DNA from 2 places in the Paenibacillus sp. FSL M7-1046 genome. Region 2 is predicted to be linked to the other one. Evidence: predicted binding sites of a transcription regulator. Region 2 holds the regulator's gene; the other holds the start of a gene.

Region 1 (6,376 bases), 910 kb from region 2:
CAGAAACGTTGCTGCTCTCCCTCTCCGGGAGACAGCCAGTTTAAAAAGCCCCTTTGCGGGCTTTTTTTATTACCTTGTTTAGGAAATTTGAATTTGATGAAACTACAAGGAGAATGAGCATGCACAATCAGGTGACTTTAGCAGAGCCGACAGTAGAGCTGGCGCCGCAGTACTTGGCATTTTATGAGGAATGGCTGGCAGGCGGAGAGATGTTCGTTCCTTGGGTAGTTGGCATTGATCCTACCGACTTCGCGGCTATGGTCCGGTATTTGCAGGATAACGCGGATGGCGTAAATCTTAAAGAAGGCTGGGTACCTAGTTCTACATACTGGTTGGTGAATGCCGATTCCAAAGTGGTGGGTGCAGTAAATATAAGGCATCGCCTGACTGAGAAACTGCTTCAGAGCGGGGGACATATTGGATATGGGATACTTCGCTCTGAGCGGCGCAAGGGATTGGCAACCGAGCTTCTGAGACAGGCCTTGCTGAAGGCGGGTGGGCTTGGGATTACCAAAGCGCTTGTCGTTTGCGATGACAGCAATATCGCTTCCGAACGGACGATCCGCAGAAACGGCGGGCTGGAGGATAGTTCATACATCGAAGAGGACGGCAACGTGATCCAGAGGTTTTGGATTGAGACGTGAAATGCAGGCAGAATGTAGCCTCTGCAAATTTTTTCTTCAGAAGCGTTGGGGGATATGCAACTTTTGCCAAGCAGTTCCGTCTAGAGGGTACCAACAATTTTTGGAGAATGAAAGGGGATGGCAAGGATGAAGAAATGGGGTAAAACAGTCGGTACCGTATTGCTGGCGGGAAGTTTATTGGTAGGGGGTACGGCGTTAAGTGGAGTGCTTCAGGCTCCTGAAAAGGCTTACGCTGCTGAGGACGTGCAGAGAAATGTCGTTAGTGTTGTAGGTAAAGGCGAGCTTTCGATCAAGCCGGATATCGTATATCTGTCAATCGGCGTCAGCACCTCTGCTGCAACAGCTGAAGAAGCACAGAAGTCCAATGGAGCCAAAATCACTAAGCTGACCAACCTGCTGAAAAAAACCTGGGGTATCGCGGATAAGGACATTCAGAGTACCCAATTTTATGTGCAGCCTAATTACGCCTACACTGAAAAAGACGGTCAACAGGTTAAGGGTTATAACGCCCAGCACACGTTGCAAGTCTCCTATCGTGATCTGACTAAGGTCGGGGAACTGCTGGATGCCGCTTCTACCGCGGGAGCGAATAGCATCGGAAGTGCACGGTTTGCCATCGAGGATCCTTCTGCATTCGAAGCACAGGTTATTGAGAAAGCAATGGCTAATGCGGATGTGAAGGCAGCCGCGATTGCCAAAGTGGCCAAACGCAGTCTGGGCCAGGTCGTAACGGTTATCCAGAACGATGATGGTAATAACCCGGTTGTCTATATGGAGAGCGCTCAAATGTCCAAAGCATCGGCTGATATGGCTGCAGGCACTTCGGTTGAAGCGGGAGAGGTTAAAGTATCCACCCAGCTTAGTGTAATGTATGAGCTGAAATAAGTAAGCAACGGGTGAGGCGTTGCTTCCGCTGTGATGGCGGAGGCAACGTCTCTTTTTGCTTTTGAAGTATAGAAGCAGGTGTGAAATCTCTCAATTTGTTTAAATTAATGTAATAAGACTCGTAATATTTGCAGGGAAACTTTAAGAAACTGTAAGGAGCGTTGTAACAACCACGGTTGCTGTTTATTCTATAATGGGAAGAGTCAATCATCGTACCAGTGGAAGGGGAAAAAAGTATGAAGTATATGTCGAAAGAACAGGCCCTTAAATGGGGCGCAGGATTAATGGCAGCAGGATTGCTGCTGGGCGGAGCTCTTCTGCCTGCAGAGACGAGCCAGGCCGCAGCGGCCAAGACACAGGCTAAGGTCAATTCATCACTGGTTGTATTAAAAACAAACGGAACGATTTCACAGCATACCGGGATCGTAAGCGCAGGGAAAGTATGGGTGCCGGTTGCTTTTATGCGTGATACTCTGGGTATGCCGTTGACTTATGATAAAACGGAGAAAACTTATACGGTCGGAAATGGAATTACACGAACCAAGCTGATGGTCTCCGATTACGGCACCTCCATCTCGGTCAATAATTATTTCCTGGGAGAGTTTGAAGGCAAGATTATAAATAACCGTCTGTATGTGCCCTTTGATCTGCTCAGCGATTATTTGGGCTATAAGGGGGATTGGAATGCTGCCTCCGGACGGTTAAATGTGATGAAGAAAACACAAAATCCAATTACGGTAACGACTGAAACTTACAGCAAGGACTACAAGGACGCGCCGATTAAGCTGGATTACCCGCAAATCAGCGGTTTGGACAATGCCAAGGCGCAGGCAGCGATTAATAATACCCTTAAGCAGACGTTCCTCAAGTATGCGGAAGGGGCTGAGAAGGAAATTGCCAATAGAGCCAAAGATGACCGCCCCTATGAATACGAAGGAGGATACGTGGTTACGTACAATCAGGACGGGGTGCTCAGCCTTGTGACCAGCCAGTATGGGTATACCGGCGGCGCTCATGGAATGACCTTCCGCAATGCCTTTACCTTCTCGCTCAAGGACGGAAAGCAGCTATTGCTTGGAGATTTATTCGGTGCCAACCCCAACTATAAAAAAGAGCTTAATGCAAAGCTGGCGAAGCTGCTGAAAGCAAATGGCGGGTATCTTGGCGGCTTTACCGGCCTGAATACGGAGAAGGATTTCTATTTGAAAGACGGCAAGGCGGTCCTTTTCTTCCAGTTGTATGAATACACTGCATATGCTGCCGGATTCCCTGAGTTTACTTTCACGTTCAAGGAGCTGCTCCCCAGCGGAAGCGGTCCATTTGCCGCATTGAAGTAAATACAGTGACCGGGCTGCGAATCCGCCAATGCCGGATACGGACATTTCTCCGTTACCGGATCACCTAACCGTTCATAAGCTAAAGGAGAAACCAGCTTAGGAGCGGGGAGGGAAAGTAACGATGAGTATTCAGTATACGGCGATTGGCGATTCGTTAACGACAGGATTTGGAGCTCTGCCGGGCAATGGGTTTGTTCCGGTCTACCGCCGGATGGCCGAGGCGCGGCTGCGGGTACCGATCGAATTATCCAATTTGGGAGTCAACGGTTTGACCACAGATGGATTGGAGCAGAGGCTGAAGGGGGATTACAACTATCGGCTTGCCATCAGCGAGGCTGAATTGATTACGATGTCCATTGGCGGCAACGATTTGATCAAGGCGGCCAAAGCGGCGGGCGGCCGGCCGGGCGATCTGGCTCCGGTACTGCAAAAAGCGCTCCGGGAATGCAAGCGTAATTTGAATGACATTATGGGCACGCTTTCGCAGTTGAAGGCGGGCATGCGGAGACCCTATATTATCAGAATAGTAGGACTGTATAACCCCTATCCCCAGTTGACAGAAGCGACGGATTGGGTGCGGCAGTTTAACCGCTATGCTGCGGGATATAGCAGCCCGGTATGCCGGTTCGCCTCTATATATAATGAGTTTGCCGGCAACGAGCGGGGGCTGCTGTCAATTGATCATTTGCATCCTAACGGAAGAGGTTACCGTGTTATCGCCGGGAAGCTGGACACGTTGGGGTATGGGCGTCTGGGGTAATTCTTCATCAATAGAATAATGTACCTGAACTATAAAACAGCAAAAGAGGCTGGCGGGGATCACTTTGTGGTCCCAACCAGCCTCTTTGTTGTTGCTTGTATTAAACGCCGGCAGGCAGCGTCTTCTCGATAACTTTATCGACAATACCATATTCAGCTGCATCAGCTGCACTCATGAAATAGTCGCGGTCGGTATCCTTTTCGATCCGTTCCAGCGGCTGTCCTGTGCGCTCGGATAGAATGCGGTTCAGCTTGTCGCGCAGCTTGAGGATGCGGCGGGCGCGGATTTCGATGTCCGTTGCCTGACCTTGAGCACCACCCAGAGGCTGGTGAATCATAATTTCGCTGTTAGGGAGTGCAAAACGTTTGCCTTTGGCACCGGCGTTCAGCAGGAAAGCTCCCATCGAAGCGGCCATACCTACGCAAATCGTCGATACATCCGGTTTGATGTACTGCATTGTATCAAATATAGCCATACCCGCTGTAATGGAGCCACCAGGGCTGTTTACATACAGGTGAATATCCTTCTCCGGATCCTCGGCAGCCAGAAACAGCATTTGCGCGATGATGGAATTGGCTACCACGTCATTAACCTCCGTTCCAAGGAAAATGATGCGGTCCTTCAGCAGGCGGGAATAGATGTCATAAGCGCGCTCACCGCGGTTGCTCTGTTCTACTACCATAGGAATATAACTCACGTGGAAAACCTCCTTGAATTGGTTCTTCGAATGTGTTCATTTTTACTGTTACCGTATTAACCACATGATAAACAAATTCAAACAAAAAGTCAAAGAAAGTCAAACTTAGTTGCAAAAAAAAAGAGCCATCACCTGGCTCTTTGGTTAATCAATAGTATGGGTGCTGCTAAATTATAGACAAATAAGAAAATAATGGCGCGCCCGCCAAGAATCGAACTTGGATCTCAGGCTTCGGAGGCCTACGTCATATCCATTGGACCACGGGCGCAACAGAAATTATTATAATACACTTATTATGCAAATGCAATGGATTCATCCTGTTGTTTGGAAAATATCTTTTCCCGGATCTCTGTGGCCTCATTTTCAGCCCGGCCGGAAGTATACAGTTTGGGCGTTTGTGCGGCCAGCACAAGACTTTCAGCCCCTTACATGGCTTGGCAGATGTATAAGATGAAAAGAGGTTGAGAATTATACTCTCGGAAGACTTGCACTCCACGTAATATTTGGGTAGAATATGGGTGGGACTTAAAAAGTTAACCCGGGACATTTTGAGACCACGAACAAGGGAATAGAGAAAGACGAAGTTGCAGGAGTGAAAGCATGCGTAATTTATTAGAAATCCAAAAGCAGCTTCTGCCTGATCTCATGGAAACCCTTAAGAGACGGTACACGATTCTACATCAGATCATGCTGTCCGATATTATCGGACGCAGGACGCTCGCCGCTTCGCTTGATATGACTGAGCGGGTACTGCGCGCCGAGACGGATCTTCTGAAATCGCAAGGGCTCATTGAGATCGAGAGTGTCGGCATGCGCATCAGCGATGCCGGGCGCAGACTGCTTGACCTGCTGGAGCCGATCGCCAAGAGCTTGTTCGGCCTGGATGATCTGGAAGAGAAGATTCGCTCAACGTACGGTCTTAGTAAAGTCATAGTAGTGCCTGGCGATTGTGAGACATCGCTGTTTACCAAACGTGAGCTGGGCCGGGCAGGCGCCAAAGCGTTGCTGGGTGTGCTCCGTGCAGGCGATACGATTGCTGTCACCGGCGGCTCGACACTGGCCGAAATGGCCGATCAGCTGACACCGCCGTTATCCCATTCCTATAAGAACGCCTGGATTGTTCCGGCGCGCGGAGGACTTGGGGAAAGTATGGAGATTCAGGCCAATACCATTGCTTCGACGATGGCCAAACGGCTTGGAGCCAATTATCGGCTGCTGCATGTGCCCGATCTGCTCAGCGGAGATGCTTATCAATCGCTGGCGCTGGACTCCAATATTGGAGAAATCGTGCAAATCATCCGCAGATCGCGTATTATTGTTCATGGAATTGGCGATGCCATTGAAATGACCCACCGCCGTAAGCTTGATGAGGCTACGGTCTCGGAAATACAGGAAGAAGGCGCGGTTGCCGAATCGTTCGGCTACTATTTCAATGAAGACGGCCAGGTAGTCCATACCATGCTGACGATGGGACTGCGACTGGAGGATATTATCCGGACGGAAGTTGTCATCGGAATCGCCGGAGGCAAACGCAAGGCGAAGGCCATCCATGCGATGCTGCGGTTTGGGCAAGAGGACATACTCGTCATAGACGAGGCAGCGGCTGTCGAAATCGGCAAAGAAATCGACACACAAATACAGCAGATCCTATAGCATCCAGTTTCTGGAGAGCATTCGCAGTTATTTTGCATTATACTTAACATTGTTGTCTTGACAAGCTTAACGGCCTGTCTTGAATAAATAAAACGAAATCTAGGAGGAACTATTCAATGAGTGTAAAAGTTGGTATTAACGGTTTTGGACGTATTGGACGCCTTGCATTCCGCCGTATTCAAAATGTAGAAGGTATCGAAGTGGTAGCAATCAATGACTTGACTGACGCTAAGATGCTTGCTCATTTGCTTAAATATGATACAACTCAAGGTAAATTCCAGGGTGAAGTTGAAGTTCACGACGGATTCTTCAAAGTGAACGGCAAAGAAGTTAAGGTTCTGGCTAACCGCAACCCTGAAGAACTTCCTTGGGGCGACCTCGGTGTTGACATCGTGCTGGA
Region 2 (6,376 bases):
AAGACAATGATCTCATCGATCCGGTTCAGGAACTCGGGACGGAAGCTCTTCTTCAGCTCATCCATAACCTTGCCCTTCATATTGGTGTAGTCTGCTCCCGCATCCTGCACCGCTGTGAAGCCCAGCGTCGAATTCTTCTTGATCGCCTGTGCTCCTACATTGGAGGTAAGAATGATCAGAGTGTTGCGGAAATCGACCACGCGGCCTTTGGAATCGGTCAGACGGCCGTCTTCCAGCACCTGCAGCAGGATGTTGAATACTTCCGGATGGGCCTTCTCAATTTCGTCCAGCAGTACTACGGAATATGGTTTACGGCGTACCTTCTCGGTCAATTGTCCGCCTTCTTCATAACCCACATAACCTGGAGGCGCTCCTACCAGTCGGGAAGTGGAGTGTTTCTCCATGTACTCCGACATATCAATCCGGACCACCGCATTCTCATCGCCGAACATTGCTTCTGCAAGCGCCCGTGCCAGCTCGGTTTTACCGACCCCGGTAGGACCGAGGAAGATGAAGGAACCCATAGGGCGTTTAGGATCCTTAAGTCCTGCACGTGCCCGGCGGAGGGCCCGGCTGACTGCCTTGACGGCTTCATCCTGGCCGATTACCCGTTCATGCAGGATAGACTCCATATTAAGCAGACGGTCGGTTTCCTCTTCCTTCAGCTTGCTGACCGGTATGCCGGTCCAGCTGGCAACCACTTGAGCGATATCCTCCGGTGTAACCTGTGAGTCGGTGCGGCCTTGCTTCTCTTTCCACTGGTTCTTAGTCGTGTCCAGTTCCTCGCGGATCTTTTGCTCCGTATCCCGCAGTGCGGCAGCCTTCTCGAATTCCTGGCTCTGTACGGCTGAATCCTTCTCCTTGCGGATATCATCCAGACGCATTTCCAGTTCCTTCAGATTTGGTGGAATCGTATAAGAGTTCAATCTTACCTTGGAGCCGGCTTCATCAATCAGGTCAATTGCTTTGTCCGGAAGGAACCGGTCAGGAATGTAACGGTCGGACAGTTTTACAGCCTCTACGATGGCTTCATCCGTGATCTTCACCCGGTGATGGGCTTCGTAACGGTCACGTAGTCCGTAAAGAATCTGTACAGCTTCCTCAGGAGAAGGCTGATCCACCGTAATTGGCTGGAAGCGGCGTTCCAAGGCTGCGTCTTTCTCAATATATTTGCGGTATTCATCCAGCGTAGTGGCACCGATGCATTGCAGCTCTCCACGGGCCAGAGCCGGCTTCAGGATGTTAGAGGCGTCAATGGCACCTTCCGCACCGCCTGCACCGATCAAGGTGTGCAGCTCGTCAATGAAGAGCACGATGTTTCCTGCCTGGCGAATCTCATCCATAATCTTCTTAAGGCGGTCTTCAAACTCACCGCGGTATTTAGTTCCGGCTACTACAGAACCCATATCCAGAGTCATTACGCGTTTGTCGCGCAGCGTTTCCGGAATTTCATTATTGATGATCTTTTGGGCCAGACCTTCGGCAATGGCTGTTTTACCAACCCCAGGCTCACCGATCAGCACCGGATTATTCTTCGTCCGGCGGCTCAGCACCTGAATGACACGTTCAATTTCCTTACTGCGGCCGATAACGGGATCCAGGTTGCCATCCTTGGCATAGGCGGTAAGGTCACGGGCCAGACCATCCAGCGTTGGTGTGCTGACATTAGCAGGCGCACCGCTGTGGCTGGAAGTAGCTTCGCTGCTGCCGAGCAGCTGCAGCACTTGCTGGCGGGCCTTGTTAAGGCTGATCCCCAGGTTGTTGAGTACACGGGCAGCTACACCCTCGCCTTCACGGATAAGCCCGAGCAGAATATGCTCAGTGCCGACGTAAGTGTGCCCCAGCTTACGGGCTTCGTCCATCGACAACTCGATAACTTTTTTGGCACGAGGAGTATACGCGATGTTTGTTGGCTGCTCCTGTCCTCTGCCGATCAGTGTTTCCACTTCATCCTGAATTTTCTCAAGACCCAGACCAAGTCCGATTAGAGCTTTCGCGGCTATGCCGTCTCCTTCACGAATCAGTCCGAGCAAAATATGTTCTGTCCCAATGTTGTTGTGTCCCAAACGAACAGCTTCTTCTTGCGCCAGCGCCAGCACTTTTTGTGCGCGTTCCGTAAATCTTCCAAACATCATATCTCCTGCACCTCCACGAATAATAAATATCTATAATTAATGTTGTGATCCCAGTGTTTCCCGGAGCAGCTTCGCCCGGTACATATCACGTTCAGTAGCCGTGAGCTCATCGCCGAACAGCTTTTGCAAAAATCCGGGCTGTGTCTTGACATTCAGCTCATTCAGCACTGAAATCGAAGGCCCTTCCAGTATCCCCAAATCGACTCCAAGCCGCAAATCGGATAACCGCTGGGCCGACTCTTTTAGCTCCATCACTGCCGCATAGGACAAAATGCCGTAAGAGCGTTTAATCCGGTCGGTAATCCGCAGTGCGGAATCAACCAGCAGGCGTTCACGGGCATTCCGTTCATGCTCTATAATCTGGGTGACCACACTGTGAAGATTCTCAATGATCTCACTTTCGGTCTGTCCCAGTGTAATCTGGTTGGATATCTGAAAGATGTTTCCTACTGCTTCGCTGCCCTCACCATAAATCCCTCTTACGGTCAGTCCCACCTGATTTACAGCGGATAGAATCCGGTTGATCTGATGGGTCATAACCAATGCCGGCAAATGCAGCATCACCGAAGCTCTTAGCCCGGTTCCTACATTGGTGGGACAACTCGTTAAGTACCCTCTTCTATCATCAAAGGCATAATTGACAGAAGCCTCAAAAATATCGTCGATGGCCGTTGCCCTTACCCAAGCCTCTTTAACCTGCAGGCCGGGAAACAGACATTGAATCCGGAGGTGGTCTTCCTCATTGATCATAATGCTGACCGACTCATCCTCGTTCAAAATGACCGCTCCACCCCGTGAATCATTGGCTAGATTTGGACTGATCAGATGTTTCTCCACCAGCACTTTTTTATCCAGCTCATCCAGCTCATCCAGCTTCAGCAGTTGAAAGGTACCAAAGTCCGCTGCAGCTTCTCCCTGAAACACGGGTGCCAGCTGCTCCAGCGCCTCTTCCGCCTGCTCGGCAGATGCCAGCAAAGGAAAAGGCAGGTGCTCCAGATTGCGGGCGATACGCATACGGCTGCTGATTACAATCTCGGAATGGCTGCCACCGCAGCGCATCCAGTCACTAAGCGCTTGTTCGGTAAACCGGAGACTTGACATGCCGCATCCCCCCTATATATGAAAGACTTTACTCTTGTGCCATTTCTTTTTCAAGTCGGCGGATCTGATCCCGCAGCTCGGCTGCAGTTTCAAACTCCTCTTGCATAATGCTTTGCTGCAATTCCAACTTCAGTTCATCAATTTGCCGTTTGCACATAATTTGTGCCCCTGCACGTTTCGGCAGCTTGCCTACATGAGCGGTGCTGCCGTGCACTCTTCGGAACAGCGGATCCAGCGTGCTGTCAAAATATTTATAGCAGGAGCTGCAGCCGAACCGTCCAAGTTTGCTGAACTGGGAATACGTCATGCCGCAATTCTCGCATTTCAGACCCTGTGCATTTTGGGTTGCCGCGGATTTCTCCTTGCCGGAGCCTTCCAGATCCAGTAAACCGGAGAGCAGGCTGTGAATGGAGAACCCGCCCGCGGTTCCGGGAATTAACTCCCCCTTCTCCCGCGCACAGCTTTCACAAATATGAAATTCCGTCTTCTCTCCACTCACAATTTTGGTGAAATGAAGGGTAGCCGGTTTGACGCCGCATTCCTGGCAAAGCATAAGCGGTGTCCCCCTTACCATTCGTATTATTTACCAAGCAAAGAAATCAGCATGGCTTTCATAATCTTGGCACGAATCTCATCCCGGTAGGGCAGATTAATCGTCAGACAATCCCGGGAAACAGCGGCGCGCATGAGACACGCTTCACGCTTGGTTAAGAACAGGGCCTCCTCAAGCTGGTAAATCAGCCCTTCGGCGGAATTCTGGTCAATATCATTGCCTATCGTGGATTTGAGATGTGCGTAAAGCGCCACATTCTGAGGAAGCTCAAAGCGCTGAATCCGGATGTAACCTCCGCCTCCACGTTTGCTCTCGACCACATAGCCCTTCTCCAAAGTAAAGCGCGTACTGATGACATAATTGATCTGCGACGGTACACAGGAGAACTGGTCCGCCAGATCATTACGCTGAATTTCCACCGTACCTTCGGGACTTTCATGCAAAATATTCTTCAGATATTGTTCGATAATATCGGAGATATTACGCATCACTCATCCTCCAGTGTTCAAATCGTTAGGGTAATTCTTGCTGTACACCCGTCCGGCGGTGATCTCTTAAGAACTTAACCCAAGCACCTGATGGCGAATCGGACACAATGTCCTGCCTTTCAGACCATTACACTTAGGAGAGACTGCTTTCGGGATGCGTTGACTTTGACTTTCTTTGACTTTTTTCATATTATAACATATTCTCACTGAATTCCAAGTGGTTAGTCTTATTTTTTACTTATTGCTGCCATTGTATTCGGAGTAACCCTTGGATCAACATGCATTTTTATATGAAAAAATAAAAAGCTCTCCCTGCTTCATTCAGCGCGGAAGAGCTGCTTACGATTAAAAGAAATCAAATAATGCGGTCCGTGCCTGCGGCATAATCCCTTTCAGCCACTCCACAGCTTCTAGACTGCCGCTTAATTGCCCACAGCGATGCAATTCTTCCGGATGTTTGTATCCAAGCAGCAGCACCGTCAATGTTCCAATGCCGCAGCGCAAATCCGCCTGCTCTCCGGTATCCTTTACTTGTATTAAAGATGCCTCACCTTGCTGATTGACCTTCCACTCCCACAGCCCCTCGTTCCACGGGGCATGCTCATCCTCAATATACAACATGCGCTTTTGCAGCTCGCTCTGTTCCTTAAAGGTGAGTCCTTCCACAAAGGCTTTGGCATTAACAATACGCGCCATAAAATAAGGATAATTCTCCTGCGGAATACGGGGATCCGGAAGCAAAAACGGCAGCATATCATCTGCTGGCACCAGGTTTAACTTCGCAGCGGTGACCATCGAATCATGGTTGGCGAGAAAAGTCCACAATCCCCGGCGGGCTTCTTCGTCCATAAAAATGAATTCATCAATAACCAGTTCTTTGTTCTCTATTTTATAGAGCACATAACCTCCCGGTTCACCCGCTGCAGAATAAAACACACAATGATGTGTATCCTCATCCACTACGCTGTTCTCCCACCATTCACGATCACGCAGCAGCGTACCGTTATACCCGGAAGCAAAGCGCCCGTATAACTGCTCCATTACTTCAATATTTGCTTTATCGCGCTCTACACGCCCCTCCATTTCGGCCTTCCGCGGAAACTTGCCCACCGGTATCGTGTACTTCTTATATTCACAGTAGATCTCCCACCCGAACCTGCGGTAAAAAGGAATCAAGAAGGGATGCAGGAAGGAAAGCGTATGACCTGATTCGTTCATTGTTTGCAGCGTGTGGGACAAAAGCTTGGCCACAAGTCCCTGTCTGCGGTTCTCCGGCCATGTCGCCACTCCGGCAATCCCACCCATGGAGACGGCTTTGCCTTGCACATACACCTGAAGAGGCAGCAGCGTCAGCTCTGCACTTAGCTCCCCTTCCTCAAAGATGCCCCAGACTCTTTCCGGCTTGAACTTCCGTTTGGATTTTACTCTGTCGTCACCGTTAAGTTTGAATTGAAAAGCGTACTCGGACAAGCCAAGGCTTGCCTCAAAATCCTCTAGCTGCAATTGCCTGATCTCCAATACCTTCACCTCATTATCAAATAGAATAGTGCTTATCAAGAGTATATCAAGTCCAGAAAAGGTACGCGAATCCGCCAAGAAAGATTATAAAGAATCCAATGGTTATCCACAACTTATACACAGCAGCACAAAGAACCGGAAAGAATATCTTTCCGGTAAAAAATAGTTATCCACGATTCCACAGTCTCTATCCACAAATTCCACATATTATCCACAAAACCCGTGTATTACTTGGATTTTCTCTTGACGAATCCCCAAGAATATGTCTTTCATCCACATCATTTAGGGATAGTTCCCTATCAAATATTGTATCCACATGTGTGTAAGTTTTCTGCGCTTGCTGAAAATTATCCACAACATTTCCACAGCCCTGCACAAACACAAAAAAGCCACTGTCAATGAATCAACAATGGCTTTGTGTGCTTGGCGGCGTCCTACTCTCCCAGGACCCTTCGGTCCAAGTACCATCGGCGCTGGAGGGCTTAACGGTCGTGTTCGGGATGGGTACGCGTGGAACCCCTCCGCTATCGCCACCAAACATGATTTTTCGAAGCTTCCGCTTCTCGAAATCGCTGCGAGAA

What was found. Region 2 encodes CtsR, which represses protease genes until heat stress. Its sites were predicted from a motif close to ATGGTCAATAAAGGTCAAACA; they were not measured.
Region 1: the regulator CtsR is predicted to act here: its motif matches at 4,409-4,429, upstream of clpP (ATP-dependent Clp endopeptidase proteolytic subunit ClpP).

What each region holds. Positions count from the first base shown of each region.
Region 1 covers NZ_JBBOXB010000001.1:2,137,711-2,144,086, reverse strand. The annotation lists gene NYE29_RS09170 (GNAT family N-acetyltransferase) at 120-644, shown strand; gene NYE29_RS09165 (SIMPL domain-containing protein) at 771-1,529, shown strand; gene NYE29_RS09160 (PdaC/SigV domain-containing protein) at 1,766-2,866, shown strand; gene NYE29_RS09155 (GDSL-type esterase/lipase family protein) at 2,988-3,626, shown strand; gene clpP (ATP-dependent Clp endopeptidase proteolytic subunit ClpP) at 3,727-4,323, opposite strand; tRNA gene NYE29_RS09145 (tRNA-Arg) at 4,517-4,591, opposite strand; gene NYE29_RS09140 (sugar-binding transcriptional regulator) at 4,924-5,976, shown strand; gene gap (type I glyceraldehyde-3-phosphate dehydrogenase) at 6,093-6,376, shown strand, end outside.
Region 2 covers NZ_JBBOXB010000001.1:3,048,925-3,055,300, reverse strand. The annotation lists gene clpC (ATP-dependent protease ATP-binding subunit ClpC) at 1-2,135, opposite strand, end outside; gene NYE29_RS13290 (protein arginine kinase) at 2,172-3,236, opposite strand; gene NYE29_RS13285 (UvrB/UvrC motif-containing protein) at 3,265-3,789, opposite strand; gene NYE29_RS13280 (CtsR family transcriptional regulator) at 3,816-4,277, opposite strand; gene NYE29_RS13275 (GNAT family N-acetyltransferase) at 4,623-5,795, opposite strand; rRNA gene rrf (5S ribosomal RNA) at 6,217-6,333, opposite strand.